One region of the Nocardioides sp. S5-5 genome, then DNA from elsewhere that is predicted to be linked to it. Evidence: riboswitches for the same ligand, from Rfam matches in the RefSeq annotation. Region 1 holds a riboswitch; each other region holds the start of a gene.

Region 1 (6,689 bases):
CGGGCGTCGTACGTCGCGGTGTCGGTGGTCGCCGGGTCGTCACCCTCGAGCCCGAGGATCACGGCCTTGACCGAGCCGTGGCCGTGCCCGGTCGCGCCGAGCGAGCCGAACAGCTCCGCCCGCACCCGCGCGACCCGCGGCAGCTCCCCGTCGACCGCGAGGCCGGTGGCGAAGGTGCGCGCCGCCCGCATCGGGCCGACCGTGTGGGACGACGACGGCCCGATGCCGATGGAGTAGAGGTCGAAGACGCTCAGCGCCATCGGGTCACTCGCTCCTGCGTTCCATGATTCGACGGTACAGCCGCCCGCATGGACCCCGCTGTCACGTCGAGGCGATCAGGGAGTCGTAGGCCGCCGCGTCCATCAGCTCGCCGGTCGCGGTCACCTTGACGACGAACAGCCAGCCCTGGCCGAACGGGTCGCTGTTGACCAGGCTCGGGTCGGCGTCGACGGCGTCGTTGACCTCGACCACCTCGCCGGTGACCGGGGCGTACAGGTCGCTGACCGACTTGGTCGACTCGAGCTCGCCGCAGGACTCGCCGGCGGTGACGGCGGTGCCGACGGCGGGCAGGTCGACGTACACGACGTCGCCGAGGGCGTCCGCGGCATAGGCGGTCACGCCGACCTTGGCGGTGTCGCCGTCGACGGCGATCCACTCGTGCTCGGCGGTGTACCGGAGGTGGGTGGGGTTGCTCATGGGGTTCTCCTGCTCAGCGGCTGCGGGTGTAGAAGGGGAGCTCGACGACGTCGGCGTCCTCGAGGGTGCCGCGCAGCGACACCTGGAGTCGGGTGCCGACCGCCGACAGGGCGACCGGCACGTAGGCCATCGCGATCGGCCTCTCCAGCGTGGGGGAGGGCGACCCGCTGGTGATGACGCCGACCTCGGCACCGCCGGCCGGGTCGAGGACCGGGTAGCCGGCGCGCGGGGAGCGGCGACCGGTGGCGGCCAGGCCGACGAGGACCCGTTGGGGGCCCTCCGCCTTGCGCTTCGCGAGCGCTGCCTGGCCGACGAAGCCCTCGGGCTTGTCGAGGACGACGACCCGGCCCAGACCGGCCTCGTACGGCGTGGTGGCCCGGTCGAGCTCGTGGCCGTAGAGCGGCATCCCGGCCTCGAGGCGCAGCGTGTCGCGGCAGGCGAGTCCGGCGGGGACCAGGCCGTGTGCCTCGCCGGCCGTGCTGAGCGCCTCCCAGACGGCGGCGGCGTCACCCGGCTTGCAGTAGACCTCGAAGCCGTCCTCGCCGGTGTAGCCGGTGCGGGCGAGCAGCACGTCGATGCCGGCGACCGTGCCGGCGTCGATCGCGTAGTACCTCAGCGACGGCACGTCGAGCTCGGTCAGCCCGGACAGGATCTCCGCGGACGCGGGGCCCTGGACCGCCAGCAGCGCCCAGTGCGCCGACGTGTCCCGGACCGTGACGTCGTACCCCCCGGCGCGGGCGACCAGCTCGGGGGCGACGACCGCGACGTTGCCGGCGTTCGCGACGACGAGGTAGTGCTCCTCGGCGAGCCGGTAGACGACGAGGTCGTCGATGATCCCGCCGTCCTCGGCGCAGATCATCGAGTAGCGCGCCCGGCCCACGCCGATCGCGGACGGCCGGCCGACCAGCGCGTGGTCCAGCGCGTTGCCCGCGCCGGGGCCGGTCAGCTCGATCTCGCCCATGTGGGTGAGGTCGAACAGCCCGGCCGTCGTCCGCACGGCGCGGTGCTCGACGCTCTCCGAGCCGTAGCGGACCGGCATCTGCCAGCCCGCGAAGTCGGTGAACGACGCGCCGAGGGCGATATGGACGTCGTGGAGCGGAGTGAGCCGTGGGGTCACGGAAGGTGTGGTCATCGGGAGGCTTCCTCGTGGAGCGCACGGCGTGTGCCGCGCGCGTGGCTGGGCTGCCTCCCCGCTCTGTCATCGCTACCTGAGAGCTTCACCGCCCGTCGGGCGGCTTGCACCGTGGGTGCGGGCCGGTGGGTCCGGTCCGTCTTTCCAGAGTTCGCCTCGTCCCGGCGGTCAGGGGGCCTGAGAGATTCTTGGGGAGATTTGCTCCTTCGGCGCCCGTCCTCGTGGGACTGGGACTCTCCCGCCGGGGTTCGAACGGCGCGATGTTCAGTTGTGACGCCGGTCATGGCGTGGGGCGAGCATACGGCATCCGGCGGCCGGTCCCCGTACCATCGGGCGGTGCCTCGCCCCGACTCCGCCGAGCGGCTGACCGGGATCGACCCGGACGAGCTCGCGATCACCCTCAAGGTCCTCCGTCAGGTCCCGCTGCTCGACCCCGAGCACGAGGACGTGCGCACCATGAAGCGGGCGGCGTCGTACATGTACAAGCTGATCAAGAAGCAGCGGCGCGCCGAGATCCGGCTGGAGCGGCAGCGTCACGACCAGGACGTCATCGAGAGGACGGCGACCGGCTCGCCGATGCGGATCGACGACGAGACCGCCGGCATCCCGCTGGTCTCCACCGCGCAGGGCGCGTTCGCCGGTGAGCTGCTCACCGCGCGTGGGTGCTACATCTGCAAGGAGGACTTCACCCTGGTCGACGCGTTCTACCACTGGCTGTGCCCGCGCTGCGCCGCGATGAGCCACGCCAAGCGCGACCAGCGCACCGACCTCACCGGCAAGCGCGCGCTGCTCACGGGTGGTCGCGCCAAGATCGGCATGTACATCGCGCTGCGCCTGCTCCGCGACGGCGCGCACACCACGATCACCACCCGGTTCCCGAAGGACGCCGTCCGCCGGTTCGCCGCGATGGAGGACTCCGCCGAGTGGCTGCACCGGCTCAAGGTCGTCGGCATCGACCTGCGCGACCCCACCCAGGTCATCGCGCTGACCGACGACGTCGCCGCGGACGGCCCGCTCGACATCATCATCAACAACGCGTGCCAGACCGTACGACGCCTGCCGGGCGCCTACACGCACCTCACCGAGGGCGAGCTGGCGCCGCTGCCCACCGGGATCGAGCTGCCCGAGATGGTGGCCTTCGACCGGATCTCCGAGGCGCACCCGGCGGCGATCGCCGGCGCCCTGGCCGACCACGCCGTCGCCCACCACGAGGGGGAGTCGGCCGAGGCGGCGCTGGCGGCCCACAATGCCGCCTCGATGACCGCGCTCGCGCTGAAGGCCGGCGGCGCCTCGCTCGAGCAGCACCTGGCCGGCACCGCGATCGACGCCGGCGGGCTGATCCCCGACATCCAGGACAACAACTCCTGGACCCAGGTGCTCGACGAGGTCGACCCGTTGGAGCTGCTCGAGGTGCAGTTCTGCAACTCGATCGCGCCCTTCCTGATCAACTCCCGGCTGCGCCCGGCGCTGCGGGCCGCCGTCCAGAACGGCGCCCGCCGCGCGTACATCGTCAACGTCTCGGCGATGGAGGGCCAGTTCTCCCGTCGCTACAAGGGCGCCGGGCACCCGCACACCAACATGGCCAAGGCCGCGCTCAACATGATGACCCGCACCTCGTCGGGCGAGATGTTCGAGACCGACCGGATCCTGATGACGGCCGTCGACACCGGCTGGATCACCGACGAGCGACCGCACCACGAGAAGCTGCGGATCGCCGCCGAGGGCTGGCACGCGCCGCTCGACCTGGTCGACGGCGCGGCCCGGGTCTACGACCCGATCGTGCGTGGCGAGGCGGGGGAGGACCTGTACGGCTGCTTCGTGAAGGACTACGAGCCCTCGCCCTGGTGAGCTGCCGGTCCCGGATCCCGATCCGACCGGTATGTCATCACCCATTTTGGGGATCGACCTGCATGTGGCGTCCCTTTGCGAGAAAGTAGAGCCCATGCGTCGTCTGCTCTGCCTCCTGACCGTTCTCGCCGTCGCGCTCGGCGTGCTGTCCGCGCTCTCGCCCGCGGGCGCCGCCGCCCGCCCGAGCGCTCCCTGGGTCTCCGGGCAGGCGGTGCAGCCCGACGGCACCGTGACGATCACCCTCGACTGGGACGCCGCGCCCGGCGCGTCGGCCTACGACGTCTACGCGCTGAAGGGTGAGGGCGAGCCGATCCTGGCGGGCCAGATGGTCTACCGGGCGGTCTCCGGCACGCGCACCGCCGTGCCGGGCCTGGCCCCCGGCACGACGTACTGCTTCGCGCTGATGACCAACGCCGGTGGCGCGGGCAGTCCGCGGGCCTGCAAGGTGACGCCGCCGATGTCCCGCGCCGTCGTGCCGACCGCGCTGGCGACCACCGCGGCCACGTTCAACGTCGCCTGCGGATCGAAGAAGAACTGCAACGGCGGCTGGAAGTGGAAGAAGCGGCAGAAGAAGGTCGTCGCCGACATCGACCGGATGAACGCCGACATCATGGTGTTCGTCGAGGGCCACCTCGCCCACAAGTACGGCAAGAAGAAGCGCTGGATCGGCAAGGTCATGAAGAAGCGCGGCTACACGCTGGCCTGCCAGACCCAGAAGAGCAAGAAGCGCAAGCTGTTCAGCCAGACCGCCTACGTCCGCTCCAGCGCGTACGCCGTCGTCGACCCGAAGCACAACAGCAAGGGCACCCGCTTCACCAGGTTCGGCGACCGCAACCACGGGTTCTGCCACGCGCTGGTCCAGCACCGGGCGACCGGCAAGCAGGTCGCGGTCGCCGCGGTCCACCTGCGCGACGGCAAGTCCGACGGCACCCGCCAGCAGGAGACCGCCTACGTGCTCGGCCGGGTCAACGGCGCGTTCCCGGGGGTGCCGACGATCCTGCTCGGCGACTTCAACTCCCACCGCGGCCTGGACCGCCGCGGCCAGACCGACACCCCGCGCCTGGTCATGGAGGGTGCCGGGTACGCCGACTCGGTCGACGTCGCCGCCCACCTGACCTACCCGTACCTCAACTCCGCGCACGCCTTCAAGGCCGACCCGCCGCGCTCGACGACCTGGCCGACCCACGTCGACCGGATCTTCGTCTCGCCGGGCATCACCGTGCCGAGCTGGGAGAACATCGCGGTCCTGGCGGGCGGTCGCTACGCCACCCCGATGGCCTCCGACCACAACCCGGTCCGGGCGACCCTGTACCTGCCCTGATCCGCACCGCGCCCGGTGAGGCCCTGGACCGGGGCGTCCTGGGCGTCGGTCACCTCGCCAGCGTCTCAGCCGCGCGGCACCGACGCCGGGTCGCCCGTGAGCACCCGCAGCGCGAGTGCCGTGGTCGCCTCCATGTCGAGGTGGCCGACCACGCGCTCGACCCGGGCGATGTCGAGGGGGAGCAGGCCCGGCGTACCCGGGACGTCGGGGGTCAGGCCCAGGTCGAGGTCGGTGCGCCCGGCCATCATCCGCAGGTTGAACTCGTAGGTGTCGCGCGCGCCCGGCGCCGAGAGCCGCTTGAGCACCGTCGCGCCGGTACGCCGCGCGCCGGTCTCCTCGGCCCACGCGTCCAGCGCCGCGACGACCGAGCGGCCCTCGTCGTGCTCGATGTCGGCCCAGATCTCGCGCATCGAGCCGATGTGGGAGAGCAGGTAGGCGGCGGTCTTCTCGCCGATCCCGGGCACCCCGGGCAGGTTGTCGCTGGCATCGCCCCGCACCGCGGCGAACTCCAGGTAGCGCTCCGCCGGCACGCCGTACATCGAGCGCAGGTGGGCCGAGGTGAGCAGGGGAGAGCCGTTGATCCCGCCGTTGATCAGCCGCAGCACCCGGGTGTGCTCGCTGATGTGGGCGAACGAGTCGCGGTCGGAGGTGATGATCACGCAGTCCCAGCCGTTCTCGCCGGCCCAGGTCGCGGCCGACGCGTTGACGTCGTCGGCCTCCAGGCCGGGCGGGGTGAGCGTGGCCAGGCCGAGCGCGTCGAGCAGCGCCCCGGCCCGGTCCAGCTGGTCGACCAGGTCGGGGTCCTTCTCGGCCCGGCCCGCCTTGTAGTCGGGATAGGCGTCGCGGCGGTCCGACGCCACCCGGTCGTCGAGCCCGAAGATCACCGCGTCCGGCGCGAACTGGTCGATCGACTCGATGATCTGGCGCAGCATGCCGTGCAGCGCCCACGCCGGCCGCCCGCCGCGGTCGCGGTGCCGGGTGTGGGCGCGCGCGTGGTGGTTGCGGTGCAGCAGCGACGGTGCGTCGACGGCGAGCAGCAGTCTGCGGGGGCGGTCCGGGATGGGGTTCATGGCGATCGTCCCCGACCCTAGATGAGTAACTCCAAGCTCTCGCACGCCGAGCCCCACCCAGCATCCACGTCGGCTGCGTTGCCGACGCTCGACGTGCGCCCGGCATGCCCTCGCGCCGACGCCTTGCCGACGCGGCGCCGAGCGGCGCTCAACGCACGACCCCTTGGCGTTGCTCATCTAGTGGCTAGGCCTTCCGGTACGCTTCGAACATGCGTTCGGTCCGAGCTGGTGTGGCGGCGGCCCAGGAGTGCCTGCCGCTCGACCTGCCCCCGCCGGAGCCGCCCGTGGCTCGAGCCCGCCCGGCGGCGAAGGCCGGCGCGGACGGCGAGGACGTCCGGATCCGGCTGCGCAACGACGCGCTCGCCTCCCACGGCTGGCCGGCCGGGACCGAGCTGCTGGTCTCGACCGACCGGCGCCCGCGCCGCGGGGAGGTGGCGCTGGTGCGCGAGGGCGGTCGGCTGAAGATCGGCGTGCTCGAGATCCAGTTCGGGCGCTCGGCGCTGCGCACCGACCACGGCGCGACGCTGCTCGGGTCGTCGGCTCGGATGGTCGGGGTCGTGACCGTGGCAGGCGCCCCGCTGGCGGGGATGCCGGTGCTGCGTCCGGCGTCCGGGTGAGCGCT
Region 2 (6,689 bases), 1.8 Mb from region 1:
TCGGCGGAACTCACACCGACGCCGTGGCCATCGACGAGCGTGACACCGTGGTGGCTTGGGCGAAGCAACACACAACTGCCGACGTCAGCGGCGGCGTGGAGCGCGCCCTCGATGAAATCCTAGCCCAGCTCGGAGACTCGGTAGAGCGGGTTGGCGCGGTCATGCTGGGAACCACGCACGGCATCAACGCCATTCTCGAACGGCGCGGTCTTGCAAAAATTGCCGTGATCCGACTCGGCGCCCCCGCTACGCGGAGCATCCCGCCGCTGATGCCTTGGCCCCATGATCTGCGTGAGAACGCTGTAGTGGCCAGCACGATCCTCACCGGCGGGAACTACGTCGCCGGCCGAGCCATTCGTCGAACGGACCGCGAAGAGCTCATGGAGTTCCTCAAGCCCATCGCTGGCACGGTCGATGCGGTGGCTATTACCGGCGTGTTTAGTCCGGCCTACCGTGACCAAGAAATCGAAACGGCCGACGTGGTTCGCGAGGTCCTGGGCGAGCACGTCGGGATCTCTATGAGCCACGAAGTCGGCTCCCTGGGGTTGCTGGCGCGCGAGAATGCAACTGCACTCAACGCGGCACTCCACCACGTCGCCACTGAGGTGGCGTCGTCGCTGCAGACCGTCCTGGAGAAGCGCGGAGTCCGCGCTGCGACCTACTTCGCGCAGAACGACGGCACTCTCATGGGCCTGGAGCAGGCAACCCGGTTCCCGGTCTTCACCATCGGATCAGGTCCGGCCAACTCAATCCGAGGGGCCGCCTTCCTTACCGGTCTGACCAACGCCCTCATCGCCGACGTCGGCGGCACCTCGACCGACTTCGGCGTACTCATCGACGGGTTTCCTCGGGAAGCATCGATGGGCGCTGAGCTTGCGGGCGTCAAGACCAATTTCCGAATGCCCGACGTGCTCAGCATCAGCATCGGTGGCGGCACGGTCGTAACACAGGACGGCTCCGGCGGCGTCCGAGTCGGCCCCCAATCTCTGGGATATCGCGTCGCGCAAGAGGGCTTGGTGTTTGGCGGTTCAGTCCCAACGTTGACCGACGCAGCCGTGGCAGCGGGACGCGGCGACATCGGCAGCCACCCGGTTCCCGCTGACCTGCGTGCCACGCTCGGCCAGGCAATGTCAGTGGCCGACGAGACACTCGCCGACGCGGTCGAGAGTATGAATCTGTCCCGCGAGATCAACTCGTTGGTGGTTGTCGGGGGAGGATCGGCCCTCATCAGCGACGGCCACGGCCGCATGCCCAAGGTGATCCGACCCAGCCACGGCGCAGTCGCCAATGCGGTTGGGGTTGCCATCGCCCCAGTCAGCAGCCGTTGGGACACGATCATCCCGGCTGGACAGGACCGCCGACGCGCCATCGACGACGCCTCGGACATCGCAACCGCGCGGGCCATCCAAGCTGGCGCGGACCCGAGCCGCATCGAGATCGTCGAAGTAACGGAGACCCCGATCGGGTACCTGCCAGAACCGGCCACGCGCCTCCAGGTGCGCGCGGCAGGACCACTCGGGAGAGTGTCGTGACCGGCAGCCCGACCACGTTTCTCCGTGTGCGGGTCGAGGAGCTTCGATACGAGGCCGAAGGCGTCGTCTCCGTCCTCCTGCGAGGCTTGGACGGCGACCTGCCAGCCTGGGAGCCTGGGGCCCACATTGGCCTGGTACTACCGAACCGGGTCGAGCGTCAGTACTCGCTCATCGAGTCCTACGCTACGTACAACTCCTACCGCATCGCCGTCCTTCTGGACCCGCTGAGCCGCGGAGGCTCCGAATACGTTCACTACTTCCTACGGCCCGGGCAGATCGTCACTATGAGCTCGCCGCGCAACAACTTCGCACTCCCGGAGTCGGAGGCGCTCGTCTTCATCGCCGGCGGCATCGGCATCACTCCGATCATCCCGATGATCCGAGCCGCGGAGGCTGCCGGAATCCGATGGACCTTGGACTACGGCAGCCGCAATCGGAGCTCCATGGCTTTCGCCGACTCCTTCGGAGACCTCGGCGACCGCGTGCGGTACTGGCCGTTCGACGAAACCGGTCACCTTCCACTCGACGACATCATCGCGGGTGCCGACACGGACGCCGCGTTCATCTGCTGCGGACCTGAGCCATTGCTGGTAGCGGTGGAACAAGTCGTCACCCGGTCCGGACGGTCGCCCTCCTCTCTGCACGTGGAGAGGTTCAAGCCTCGGCCGCGTCCGCCACAGGTGAATCGCGCGGTCACCGTCCGGGCGATCAAGAGCGCACGGACCATCAACGTCGACGCCGATACCTCCCTACTCGACGGACTGGCGCGAGCCGGCATCCCCGTCAGCGCGAGTTGTCGCTCCGGAGTCTGCGGAACCTGCGAAGTCGAGATCTTGGCCGGGCGCCCCGAGCACCGCGACGACGTCTTGACCCGCGAACAACAGGAAACAGGCCGCACCATGATGGTGTGCGTGTCGCGCGCCCTCGGCAGAGAGATAAGTCTCAATGTCTGAGCTCAACGTGACTCCGGCCTCCGGGTCGGCAGTGCGCCCCTCCGCCCGTTCCCTCCTCGACCGGGTCCGCCGGCTCAGCGTCCAGGAGGTCTGTGATGTGCTGGGTACCCCCGACGCTCCCGTGCTAGACAAGATTGATCGGGACCTGGGTCTGACGGCCCAGCGCTTCATCGCACATGCTCCGTTCGTTTGCCTAGCAACTCACGGAGCCAAGGGAGCTGACTCCAGCCCTCGGGGAGACGGTCCGGGCTTCGTGAAGGTGCTCGACGACGCCACCCTCAGCCTCCCAGATCGTTCGGGCAACGCTCTGGCCGACAGCTTCAGGAACCTCGCGTGCAACTCCGAGATCGGCATGCTTTTTCTCGTCCCAGGGATGCGAGAGACCTTGCGAGTCAACGGAAAGGCATTCGTCACCGACGACGTTCACCTCCGTCACCAGCACGAGGCGGACGGCCGCGTACCTAAACTTGTGCTCATCGTCGAGGTCGAAGAGAACTATTTCCACTGCGGGAAGGCGCTCATCCGATCCCGTCTCTGGGACCCCGCCGCGCAAGTCAACCCCGCCGACGTGGTGATGAGCAGCAACGTGTTCTCCCTTCGCAACACCGAGCGATCCGCGGTGACCACTACGACGTCGGAACTGACCGACGGTCTGGCGCACAGCTACGTGGCCGACCTCTGACGACCGCGCCAGGCGCACCAAGACAACTCCATATCGGCCGTTCGAAGCCGAAGCAGGAGAGCCCTCGCCTGACCCGATGGGTCGGGACGGGGCGCCGTAGGAGCAACTCTCCCCGAGAAACTCTCAGGCCCCATCACTGCTCGGCGAGGCAACTCTGGAAAGTCAGGACCCATGTCCTGCGCCCACGGTGCAAGCCGCTCACGCGGTGAAGCTCTCAGGTACCCATGACAGAGCGGGGAGGCAAGCGAAGCAGGGTGCACGCACCCTCGACGACGGGAGCCTCCGTGTCCTCGAACGACCCCACCCCTTCAAGCGCCTCCTTCAGCGAGCGCCACATCGGCACCGACGCCTCCGAGCAGGCGAAGATGCTGGCCGAGATCGGCTACGCGAGCCTCGACGAGCTGATGGCCGCCGCCGTACCGGCCGGCATCGTCTCGCCCGAGCCCCTGCGGCTGCCCGCACCGGCGAGCGAGACCGAGGCCCTGGCCGAGCTCGCCGTCCTGGCGGGACGCAACGACGTCGGCGTGGCGATGATCGGCTGCGGCTACCACCCGACGATCACGCCGCCGGTGATCCGCCGCAACCTGCTGGAGGCCCCGGCCTGGTACACGGCGTACACGCCCTACCAGCCGGAGATCAGCCAGGGCCGGCTCGAGGCGCTGATCAACTTCCAGACCGTCGTCGGCGACCTCACCGGCCTGCCGACCGCGAACGCCTCGCTGCTCGACGAGGCCACCGCGGTGGTCGAGGCGATCATGGTGATGCGCCGCGCGTCGCGGTCGAGGTTCCCGCGGGTGCTGGTCGACGCGGACACGCTGCCGCAGACCCTCGCCGTGCTCGCCACCCGGGCCGAGGCCGTCGGCCTCGAGGTCGAGCTGGTCGACCTCGACGCGCCCCTCCCGGACGGTGAGTTCTTCGGCCTGCTCGCGTCCTACCCCGGCTGCTCGGGCGAGGTCCGCGACCTGCGGCCGATCGCCGCCGAGGCCGCCGCACGCGGTGCGTCCGTCGCCGTGACCTGCGACCCCCTCGCGCTCACCCTGCTCACCCCGCCCGGCGAGATGGGCGCCGACATCGCCGTCGGCTCCACCCAGCGCCTCGGCGTCCCGATGTTCTACGGCGGTCCACACGCCGCCTTCATCGCCGTCCGCGAGGGCCTCGAGCGGCACCTGCCCGGACGGCTCGTGGGCGTCTCCATCGACGCGTCCGGGCAGCCGGCGTACCGCCTCGCGCTGCAGACCCGCGAGCAGCACATCCGCCGCGACAAGGCGACCTCCAACATCTGCACCGCGCAGGTGCTGCTGGCGATCACCGCCGGCATGTACGCCGTCCACCACGGCCCCGACGGCCTGCGCCGGATCGCCGGGCAGGTCCACGCGCGCACCGCCGAGATCGCCTCCGAGCTGGAGGTGCGCGGCGTGCGCCGGGTCAACCGGCACTTCTTCGACACCCTCGTCGTCGAGGTCGCGGACGCCGCGGCCGTCGTCGCCCGGGCCCGCGCCGCCGGCATCCTGCTGCGCCCGGTCGACGACACCCACGTCGGCATCACCTGCTCGGAGATCACCACCGCCGACCACGTCGCGTCCGTCGTCGACGCCGTCGAGCCGCGGACCGATGGTGGCGTCATGGTCCAGGTGGGCACCGGGATCCCGGCGGCGGTGCGTCGTACCTCGGCCTTCCTCGAGCACCCGGTCTTCCACCGGCACCGCTCGGAGACCGCGATGCTGCGCTACCTGCGGGCGCTCTCCGACAAGGACTACGCGCTGGACCGCGGGATGATCCCGCTCGGCTCCTGCACGATGAAGCTCAACGCCACCGCGGAGATGGAGCCCATCTCGTGGCCCGGCTTCGCCGACATGCACCCGCTCGCCCCGCTCGAGGACGTCGCCGGCTACCGCGTCCTCGTCGAGCAGCTCGAGGAGTGGCTGGCCGAGATCACCGGGTACGCCGCAGTGTCGATCCAGCCCAACGCGGGCTCGCAGGGCGAGCTCGCCGGCCTGCTCGCCATCCGCGCCTACCACCACGACCGCGGCGAGGCGCAGCGCGACGTCTGCCTGATCCCCTCCAGCGCCCACGGCACCAACGCCGCCTCCGCGGTGCTCGCCGGCTTCCGGGTCGTCGTCGTGGCCTCCCGCGAGGACGGCACCGTCGACCTCGACGACCTGGCCGCGAAGTGCGCCGAGCACGCCGACCGGCTCGCCGCCGTGATGGTGACCTACCCGTCCACCCACGGCGTCTACGAGACCGGCATCACCGACCTGTGCGACCTGGTGCACCGCCACGGCGGCCAGGTGTACGTCGACGGCGCCAACCTCAACGCGCTGGTCGGCATCGCGCGCCCGGGGGAGTTCGGCGGCGACGTCTCGCACCTCAACCTCCACAAGACCTTCGCGATCCCCCATGGTGGCGGCGGCCCGGGCGTCGGTCCCGTTGCGGTCGCGGCCCACCTGGCGCCGTACCTGCCGAGCCACCCGCTGCACCCGGTCCCGGAGCAGCGCGCGGGCATCGGGCCGATCAGTGCCGCGCCCTACGGCTCGGCGGGCGTGCTGCCGATCGCGTGGGCCTATGGCCGGATGATGGGGGCCGACGGGCTGCGCCGGGCGACCCAGACGGCGGTGCTCGGCGCCAACTACCTCGCCCACCGCCTCGCTCCTCACTTCCCGCTGCTCTACACCGCCGAGAACGGACTCGTCGCGCACGAGTGCATCGTCGACCTGCGGCCGCTCACCGCCGAGACGGGCGTCTCCGTCGACGACGTCGCGAAGCGGCTCATCGACCACGGCTTCCACGCCCCGACCATGAGCTTCCCGGTCGCGGGCACGCTGATGATCGAGCCGACCGAGTCCGAGGACCTCGCCGAGCTCGACCGGTTCGTCGCAGCGATGGTCGCGATCCGCGCCGAGATCGATGCCGTCGCCAGCGGCCGCTGGACCGCCGAGGACAGCCCGCTGCGGCACGCCCCGCACACGGCCGCCTGCCTGGTCGAGGAGTGGACGGCGTCGTACACGCGGGAGGAGGCGGTCTTCCCGGCCGGCACGCCGGCCGGCAAGTACTGGCCTCCTGTGCGCCGCATCGAGCAGGCCTACGGCGACCGCAACCTGGTCTGCTCCTGCCCGCCGATCGCCGACTTCGAGAACTGACCAACCCCACCCACGCCACCACCTAGGAGCACTGCCGTGTCCTCTCGAACCACCCCGCTGCACGAGGTCCATGCCGGCCTGGGGGCGAGCTTCACCGACTTCGCCGGCTGGCAGATGCCGGTCCGCTACAGCTCGGAGCTCGCCGAGCACCGCGCCGTCCGCACGACCGCGGGCCTCTTCGACCTCACCCACATGGGCGAGATCGAGCTGACCGGGCCGGGCGCCGGCGCCGCGCTCGACCACGCCCTCGTCGGCCGCCCGTCGGCGATCGGCGTCGGCCGGGCCCGCTACTCGATGATCTGCGCCGAGGACGGCGGCATCATCGACGACCTCGTCGTCTACCGCCTGGCCGAGGAGCACTACCTCGTCGTCGCCAACGCCAGCA
Region 3 (6,689 bases), 480 kb from region 1:
CTCGGCGAGCGTCGCCGCGGCGAGCACCTCGGGGTGCCCGGTGACGAGGAAGTCCGCCCACCGCAGCAGGTCGCCGACGGTGCTCCACAGCTGTCCGGCCGGCGCCATCGCGCCGGTGTCGGAGTGCGGCTCGGCGGACAGGGTGTGGGCGAAGTGGTCGACGCTGCGGCCGGGCGCGTGGTCGTCCGGCGGGTGGTACGACGTCGCGCTCATCCCGAGCGGCTCGAGCAGCCGCGACCGCACGACCGACCACCACGACGCGTCCCGCAGCCGGGCGACCGCCTCGCCGAGGAGGGCGAAGCCGAGGTTGGAGTAGTGGTAGCACTCCCCTGCCGCGGCGACCCGACCGGAGCCGTCGTTGGCGGCGAGCAGGTCGGAGACGGAGCCGCCGTCGACGCGCTCCCACCACGCGCCGGCGGGCTCGCTCTGCAGGCCCGCGGTGTGGGCGAGCAGCTCACCCACCGTGGCCGAGCCGTAGCCGCCGGGCACGAACCGTCCGATCGGGTCGTCGAGCCCGAGCCTCCCCTCGTCACGGAGCTGGAGCACCAGCACCGCGGTGAGGGTCTTGGTGATCGACCCGATCCGGTACGACGACGCGCTGGTCACCTCACGCCCCGCCAGCACGCTCACCCAGCCCTGCCACACCGGCGTGCCGCCGCGGGCGACTGCTGCCGAGACGGAGGGCAGCCGGCCCGCGGCCTGCAGCGACGCCAGCGCGTCGTCGTACGAGGTCACTCGACGTAGGCGTCCATCGGCGGGCACGCGCAGACCAGGTTGCGGTCGCCGTAGGCCTGGTCGATGCGGGCGACCGGGGGCCAGTACTTGTCGGGCGAGATGCCTGCCGGGAAGACGGCCACCTCGCGGGAGTAGGAGCGGTCCCAGTCGCCGACGAGCGCGCGGGCGGTGTGGGGCGCGTGGTGCAGCGGCGAGTCGTCGACCGCCCACTCCCCCGAGCCGACCTTGTCGATCTCGCCCTTGATCGCGATCATCGCGTCGCAGAACCGGTCCAGCTCGGCCAGGTCCTCGGACTCGGTGGGCTCGACCATGAGCGTGCCGGCGACCGGGAAGGACATGGTCGGGGCGTGGAAGCCGTAGTCGACGAGCCGCTTGGCGACGTCGTCGACCGAGACGCCGGTCTCGGCGGTGATCGGGCGCAGGTCGAGGATGCACTCGTGGGCGACCAGGCCGGACTCGCCGCGGTAGAGAACCGGGAAGTGCTCGCCGAGACGGGCGGCGACGTAGTTGGCCGAGAGCACCGCGACGGCGGTCGCGCGGGTCAGGCCCGCGCCGCCCATCATCCGGATGTAGGCCCACGAGATGGGCAGGATGCCGGCGGAGCCGAACGGCGCCGCGCTGATCGCGCCGGTGCCCTCACGCCGAGTGGCGTCGGGGTGCAGCGGGTGCGTGGGCAGGTACGGCGCCAGGTGGGCGCGCACCGCGACCGGGCCGACGCCGGGGCCACCGCCGCCGTGGGGGATGCAGAACGTCTTGTGCAGGTTGAGGTGCGAGACGTCGCCGCCGAACCTGCCAGGGGCGGCGTAGCCGAGCAGCGCGTTGAAGTTCGCCCCGTCGATGTAGACCTGGCCGCCGTGCTCGTGGACCAGGTCGCACAGCTCGGTGATGGTCTCCTCGTAGACGCCGTGGGTCGAGGGGTAGGTGACCATGATCGCGGCGAGCGTCTCGGCGTGCTGCTCGCACTTCGCGCGCAGGTCGGCGAGATCGACGGTGCCGTCGTCGGCGGCCTTGACCACCACGACCTTCATGCCGGCCATCACCGCGGAGGCCGGGTTGGTGCCATGGGCCGAGGACGGGATCAGGCAGACGTCGCGCTGGCCCTGGCCGTTGGCCCGGTGGTAGTTGCGGATGGCGAGCATGCCGGCGTACTCGCCCTGGGCGCCGGCGTTGGGCTGGATCGAGACCCGGTCGTAGCCGGTCACCTCGGCGAGCCAGCCCTCGAGCTGGTCGATCAGCTGTCGATAGCCGTCGGCGTCCGCGGCCGGCGCGAACGGGTGCAGGTTGGCGAACCCGGCCAGCGAGATCGGCTCCATCTCGGTGGTCGCGTTGAGCTTCATCGTGCAGGAGCCGAGCGGGATCATGCCGCGGTCGAGCGCGTAGTCGCGATTCGAGAGCCGCGCCAGGTAGCGCAGCATCGAGGTCTCGTTGTGATGGGTGTTGAACACCGGGTGGGTGAGGAACCCGGTGGTGCGCTCGAGGTCCTCGGGCAGCCCCGCGTCCCCCTCCGCCGACACGGCGGACACGCCGAAGGCGCCGAGCACGGCGACCAGGGTGGCCTCCCCCGCGGTCTCGCCGAAGGCGACGGCGACCGTGTCGGCGTCGACGATGCGCAGGTGGATCGACGCCTCGCGGGCGGCGGCCACGACGGCCTCCGCGCGCCCCGGCACCCGGACGGTGAGGGTGTCGAAGAAGGAGTCGTTGACGACCTCGACGCCCGCGGCCGCGAGCGAGGCGGCGGCGCGGCGGGCCAGGTCGTGGATGTCCCCTGCGATCGCTCGCAGTCCCTCGGGACCGTGGTAGACGGCGTACATGCCCGCGGTGACGGCGAGCAGAACCTGGGCGGTGCAGATGTTGGACGTCGCCTTGTCGCGGCGGATGTGCTGCTCGCGGGTCTGCAGTGCCAGACGGTACGCCGGACGGCCCTCCGCGTCGACCGAGACGCCGACCAGGCGCCCGGGCAGCTGGCGCTCGAGACCCTCGCGCACCGCCATGAAGCCGGCGTGCGGGCCGCCGTAGAACAGCGGGACGCCGAGGCGCTGGGCCGAGCCGACGACGACGTCGGCGCCGAGGGTGCCGGGGGCCTCGAGCAGGGTGAGCGCGAGCAGGTCGGCCGCGACGACGGCCAGGCCGCCGCGCTCGTGGACGGCGTCGACGAGCGGCTTCAGGTCGGCGACCCGGCCGGAGGCGCCCGGGTACTGGACCAGCACTCCGCAGACGTCGCCGTCGGGCAGCCCCGCGGAGAGGTCGGCGACCAGGATCTCGATGCCGAGGCCCTCGCAACGGGTGGCGACCACGTCGATGGTCTGCGGCAGCGCGTCGGCGTCGACGACGAACGGGCCGTGCGCCTTCGCCCCCTTGTTCCTGGGGAGTGCGCGGTGCGCCAGGGCCACGGCCTCAGCCGCGGCGGTGCCCTCGTCGAGCAGCGACGACCCGGCGGTGTGGAGGCCCGTCAGGTCCGCGACCATGGTCTGGAAGTTGATGAGGGCCTCGAGCCGGCCCTGGGAGATCTCCGGCTGGTAGGGCGTGTAGGCGGTGTACCAGCTCGGGTCCTCGAGCACGTTGCGCCGGATCACCGCCGGGGTCACGGTGGCGTGGTAGCCCAGACCGATCATCGACTCACCGGGGACGTTCGCGCCGGCCAGCGCCCGCAGCTCGGCCGCGGCCGTCTCCTCGTCGACGCCGGCGGGCAGTCCCAGCGGGTCGGTGGACCGGATCGACTTCGGGACGGCCGCGTCCATCAGCGCATCGAGGGAGGCGTGGCCGAGACGGTCGAGCATGGTCTCGACCTGGGTGTCGTCCGGGCCGATGTGACGGGTGACGAAGGGGGCGCTCATGGCTAGGCGTGCTCCTGGGGTGGGGTCGACATCGATCGAGCCCTCCCCCTCTGTCAGCGCATCACTGCACCTTCAGAGTCGCCTGCTCCACACGGTCCTGGCGCCTGAGAGGTTCCGGGGAGGGATTGCCCCTTCGGCGCAGGCACGGGACCTGACTCTCCCGTGCGGCATCAACAGCGGCTACAGCCTACAGGTACGACGACCCGTCAGCCGACGTTGCGCGCCGCACGACGGGCGGCGAGCTCGTCTCCGGTGATCGGCGTGGCCGGGGCCGACTCGTTGGCGTGCTCGCTCGGGAGCTCGGCCAGCGTGCCCTCGATCTCGCGCCACACACCGCCGATCGCGATGCCGAACACGCCCTGTCCGCCCTGCAGCAGGTCGATGACCTCGTCGTTGCTCGTGCATTCGTAGACCGAGGCGCCGTCGCTCATCAAGGTGACCTGGGTGAGGTCGTCGGTGCCGCGCTCGCGCAGGTGGCTGACCGCGGTGCGGATGTTCTGCAGCGAGATGCCGGCATCGAGGAGCCGCTTGATGATCTTGAGGATCAAGATGTCGCGGAAGCTGTAGAGACGCTGCGAGCCGGAGCCCTTGGCTCCGCGCACGCTCGGCTCGATCAGGCCGGTGCGGGCCCAGTAGTCGAGCTGGCGGTAGGTGATGCCGGCGGCGTTGCAGGCGGTGGGGCCGCGGTAGCCGAGGTCGCTCGGCAGAGGCGAGACGTCATCGGTGAACAGCAGACCCTGCTCCTGCGCGGCAGCGGTCGCCGCGGTCACGTCCTGGCCGACCTTCTCGGGCTGCTGCTCGTTCACGGATCCTCCAGGTCGGGCGCTTCAGGCAAGGGGGGATTGCACTGCTGTCATTTCGACTCTCTCACGGTACGGCCGGGGTGTCGGGCCGGTCAAAGACGTGACCGGGCGTGTCGCCGAAAACCCTCACCCTGAGGCTGAGACTCACCCCTCGGCGCCGAAGTCCTCGGGCGAGACGTGGTCGAGGAACTCGCGGAACGCCTCGACCTCGTCCTCCTCCTCGGCCGGCGCGGCGAGCCCGGCCTCGGCGAGTACGTCGTCGGAGCAGTAGATGGTCGTGCCGGTGCGCAGCGCGAGCGCGATCGAGTCGGAGGGTCGGGCGCTGACCTCGACGCCGGAGGCGAAGACCAGGGTCGCGTAGAAGACGTTGTCGCGCACGTCGGTGATCCGGACCTCGCTCAGCTCGTTCCCGGTCGCGGTGAGCACGTCCTTCATCAGGTCGTGGGTCAACGGCCGCGGGGGGACGACGCCCTGCTGCGCGAAGGCGATCGCCGTCGCCTCCACGGCGCCGATCCAGATCGGCAGGTAGCGCTCACCGCCCACCTCCCGCAGCAGCACGATCGGCTGGTTGGAGGGCATCTCCACCCGGACACCCATCACGTCGACCTCGCGCATGCGTCCAGCCTACTGCGTCGGGGGTGCGGACTCAGATGCGGCGCAGGCCCGCCTTCACCAAGGTGGCGTGCAGTCGCACCGACAGCGCGGCGATCTCGCTGACCGCCTCCTCGGCACGCGCGCTCGCCCCGGCGTCGCGGCCCTTGCGGGGCGTGACGACCTGCTGAATCAGCCCGACCTCGCGATCGGCGGCGGAGCGGAAGGCGCGCAGGTGTCGCGGCTCGATGCCGTAGTCGGCCAGCTCGCGCGCGGTCTGGGCGATCACCAGCGCGTCGGTGTCGTAGTGCCCGGTCGGCGACGGGCTGATCAGCGCGAAGGACTCGAGCTGCGCGAGCAGGTCCTCGTCGATCTCGGCGACCTTGACCAGCTCCTTGCGCGAGAGCCGCAGCCGGTCGGTGCGGCGGAACGACTCGGGCGCGGGCAGCCCGTCGGCCCCGAGCGCGACGGTCGGCACGGTCGGGACGACCGGCTCCGGCTCCGGCGGGGTCAGGCCCCGGTCGATGGCGTCGAGATGCTCGCCGATCACCTTGAGCGGCAGGTAGTGGTCGCGCTGCATCCGCAGGATGTAGCGCAGCCGCTCGATGTCGGCCTCGGAGAACTTGCGGTAGCCCGCGGGCGTGCGCTCCGGCTTCACGAGCCCCTCGGCCTCGAGGAAGCGGATCTTGGGGATGCTGATGTCCTCGAAGTCGGCGCGCAGTCGGTCGAGCACCTGGCCGATGTTGAGCCGTGGCTCCCGCTCGCCCCGAGCGACGGCAGCAGTCATCCTGCGACCGTCCTCAGACGCTCTCGTGGCCCGCGAAGAAGACCAGTCGGTACTTGCCGACCTGGACCTCGTCGCTGTCCTTGAGCTGGACCTTCTCGATCCGGTCGCGGTTGACGTAGGTGCCGTTGAGGCTGCCGGCGTCCTCGACCGTGAAGCTGTCGCCGTCGCGACGGAAGACCGCGTGCCGGCGAGAGACGGTGACGTCGTCGAGGAAGATGCCGCTCTCCGGGTGGCGACCGGCGCTGACCTCGTCGGCGTCGAGCAGGAACCGGCTGCCCGAGCCCGGTCCCTTCTGGACGACGAGCAGCGCGTGGCCGACCGGCAGCGCGTCGACGGCCGCGGCGTCGACCGGGCTCAGGGCCCGGTCGGACGTCTCGACGCCGGCGGCTCCGCCGCCGAACTGGATCGTCGCCGTGGCGTCGGTCACAGGCGCCGGCTCAGGGGCGACCAGGCGGTTCCCGCACTGCGAGCAGAAGCGGGCGTCATCGGGGTTCTGCCGACCACAGGCGGTGCAGAACGGCATCAGTTGCTCCTCACGGTGGGTCTGCTACGAACCTACCGGATCAGTTGTCGAGCTGGGCCTCATATGCGGCAGCGTCGAGCAGCCCCTCGAGGGCGCCGGCGTCGGCGGGGACGACCTCGAAGAGCCAGCCCGCGCCGTACGGGTCGTTGTTGACCAGCTCGGGCGTGGCGTCGAGCGCCTCGTTGACGGCGACGACCTCGCCGCTCACCGGGGCGTAGACGTCGCTGACGGACTTGGTCGACTCGAGCTCGCCGCAGGACTCACCGGCGGTGACGGCGGCACCTACCTCCGGGAGCGAGACGTAGACGATGTCGCCGAGGGCGTCCTGGGCGTAGTCGGTGATCCCGACCCGCACCGAGCCGGCGCTCTCGCCCGGCTGCCGCAGCCACTCGTGCTCGACGGTGTACTTCAGGTCC

The links. A riboswitch is a leader RNA that binds a small molecule or an ion and turns the genes downstream of it on or off. The one in region 1 is predicted to bind glycine.
Region 2: linked by a shared signal. The riboswitch ahead of gcvP (aminomethyl-transferring glycine dehydrogenase) and the one ahead of gcvT (glycine cleavage system aminomethyltransferase GcvT) in region 1 are both predicted to bind glycine.
Region 3: linked by a shared signal. The riboswitch ahead of gcvP (aminomethyl-transferring glycine dehydrogenase) and the one ahead of gcvT (glycine cleavage system aminomethyltransferase GcvT) in region 1 are both predicted to bind glycine.

What each region holds. Positions count from the first base shown of each region.
Region 1 is NZ_CP199913.1:2,022,686-2,029,374, forward strand. Features, by position in the region: gene ACUP6Y_RS09520 (L-serine ammonia-lyase) at 1-260, opposite strand, end outside; gene gcvH (glycine cleavage system protein GcvH) at 322-696, opposite strand; gene gcvT (glycine cleavage system aminomethyltransferase GcvT) at 710-1,828, opposite strand; glycine riboswitch at 1,882-1,983, opposite strand; glycine riboswitch at 1,984-2,079, opposite strand; gene ACUP6Y_RS09535 (SDR family NAD(P)-dependent oxidoreductase) at 2,165-3,676, shown strand; gene ACUP6Y_RS09540 (endonuclease/exonuclease/phosphatase family protein) at 3,771-4,997, shown strand; gene ACUP6Y_RS09545 (5'-3' exonuclease) at 5,063-6,067, opposite strand; gene ACUP6Y_RS09550 (hypothetical protein) at 6,277-6,684, shown strand.
Region 2 is NZ_CP199913.1:183,344-190,032, forward strand. Features, by position in the region: gene ACUP6Y_RS00810 (hydantoinase/oxoprolinase family protein) at 1-1,532, shown strand, start outside; gene ACUP6Y_RS00815 (PDR/VanB family oxidoreductase) at 1,529-2,485, shown strand; gene ACUP6Y_RS00820 (MSMEG_1061 family FMN-dependent PPOX-type flavoprotein) at 2,478-3,167, shown strand; glycine riboswitch at 3,211-3,316, shown strand; glycine riboswitch at 3,317-3,408, shown strand; gene gcvP (aminomethyl-transferring glycine dehydrogenase) at 3,452-6,304, shown strand; gene gcvT (glycine cleavage system aminomethyltransferase GcvT) at 6,341-6,689, shown strand, end outside.
Region 3 is NZ_CP199913.1:2,500,177-2,506,865, forward strand. Features, by position in the region: gene ACUP6Y_RS11775 (serine hydrolase domain-containing protein) at 1-735, opposite strand, end outside; gene gcvP (aminomethyl-transferring glycine dehydrogenase) at 732-3,569, opposite strand; glycine riboswitch at 3,652-3,742, opposite strand; gene ACUP6Y_RS11785 (MerR family transcriptional regulator) at 3,776-4,375, opposite strand; gene ACUP6Y_RS11790 (bifunctional nuclease family protein) at 4,517-4,987, opposite strand; gene ftsR (transcriptional regulator FtsR) at 5,019-5,750, opposite strand; gene ACUP6Y_RS11800 (FHA domain-containing protein) at 5,764-6,273, opposite strand; gene gcvH (glycine cleavage system protein GcvH) at 6,314-6,689, opposite strand, start outside.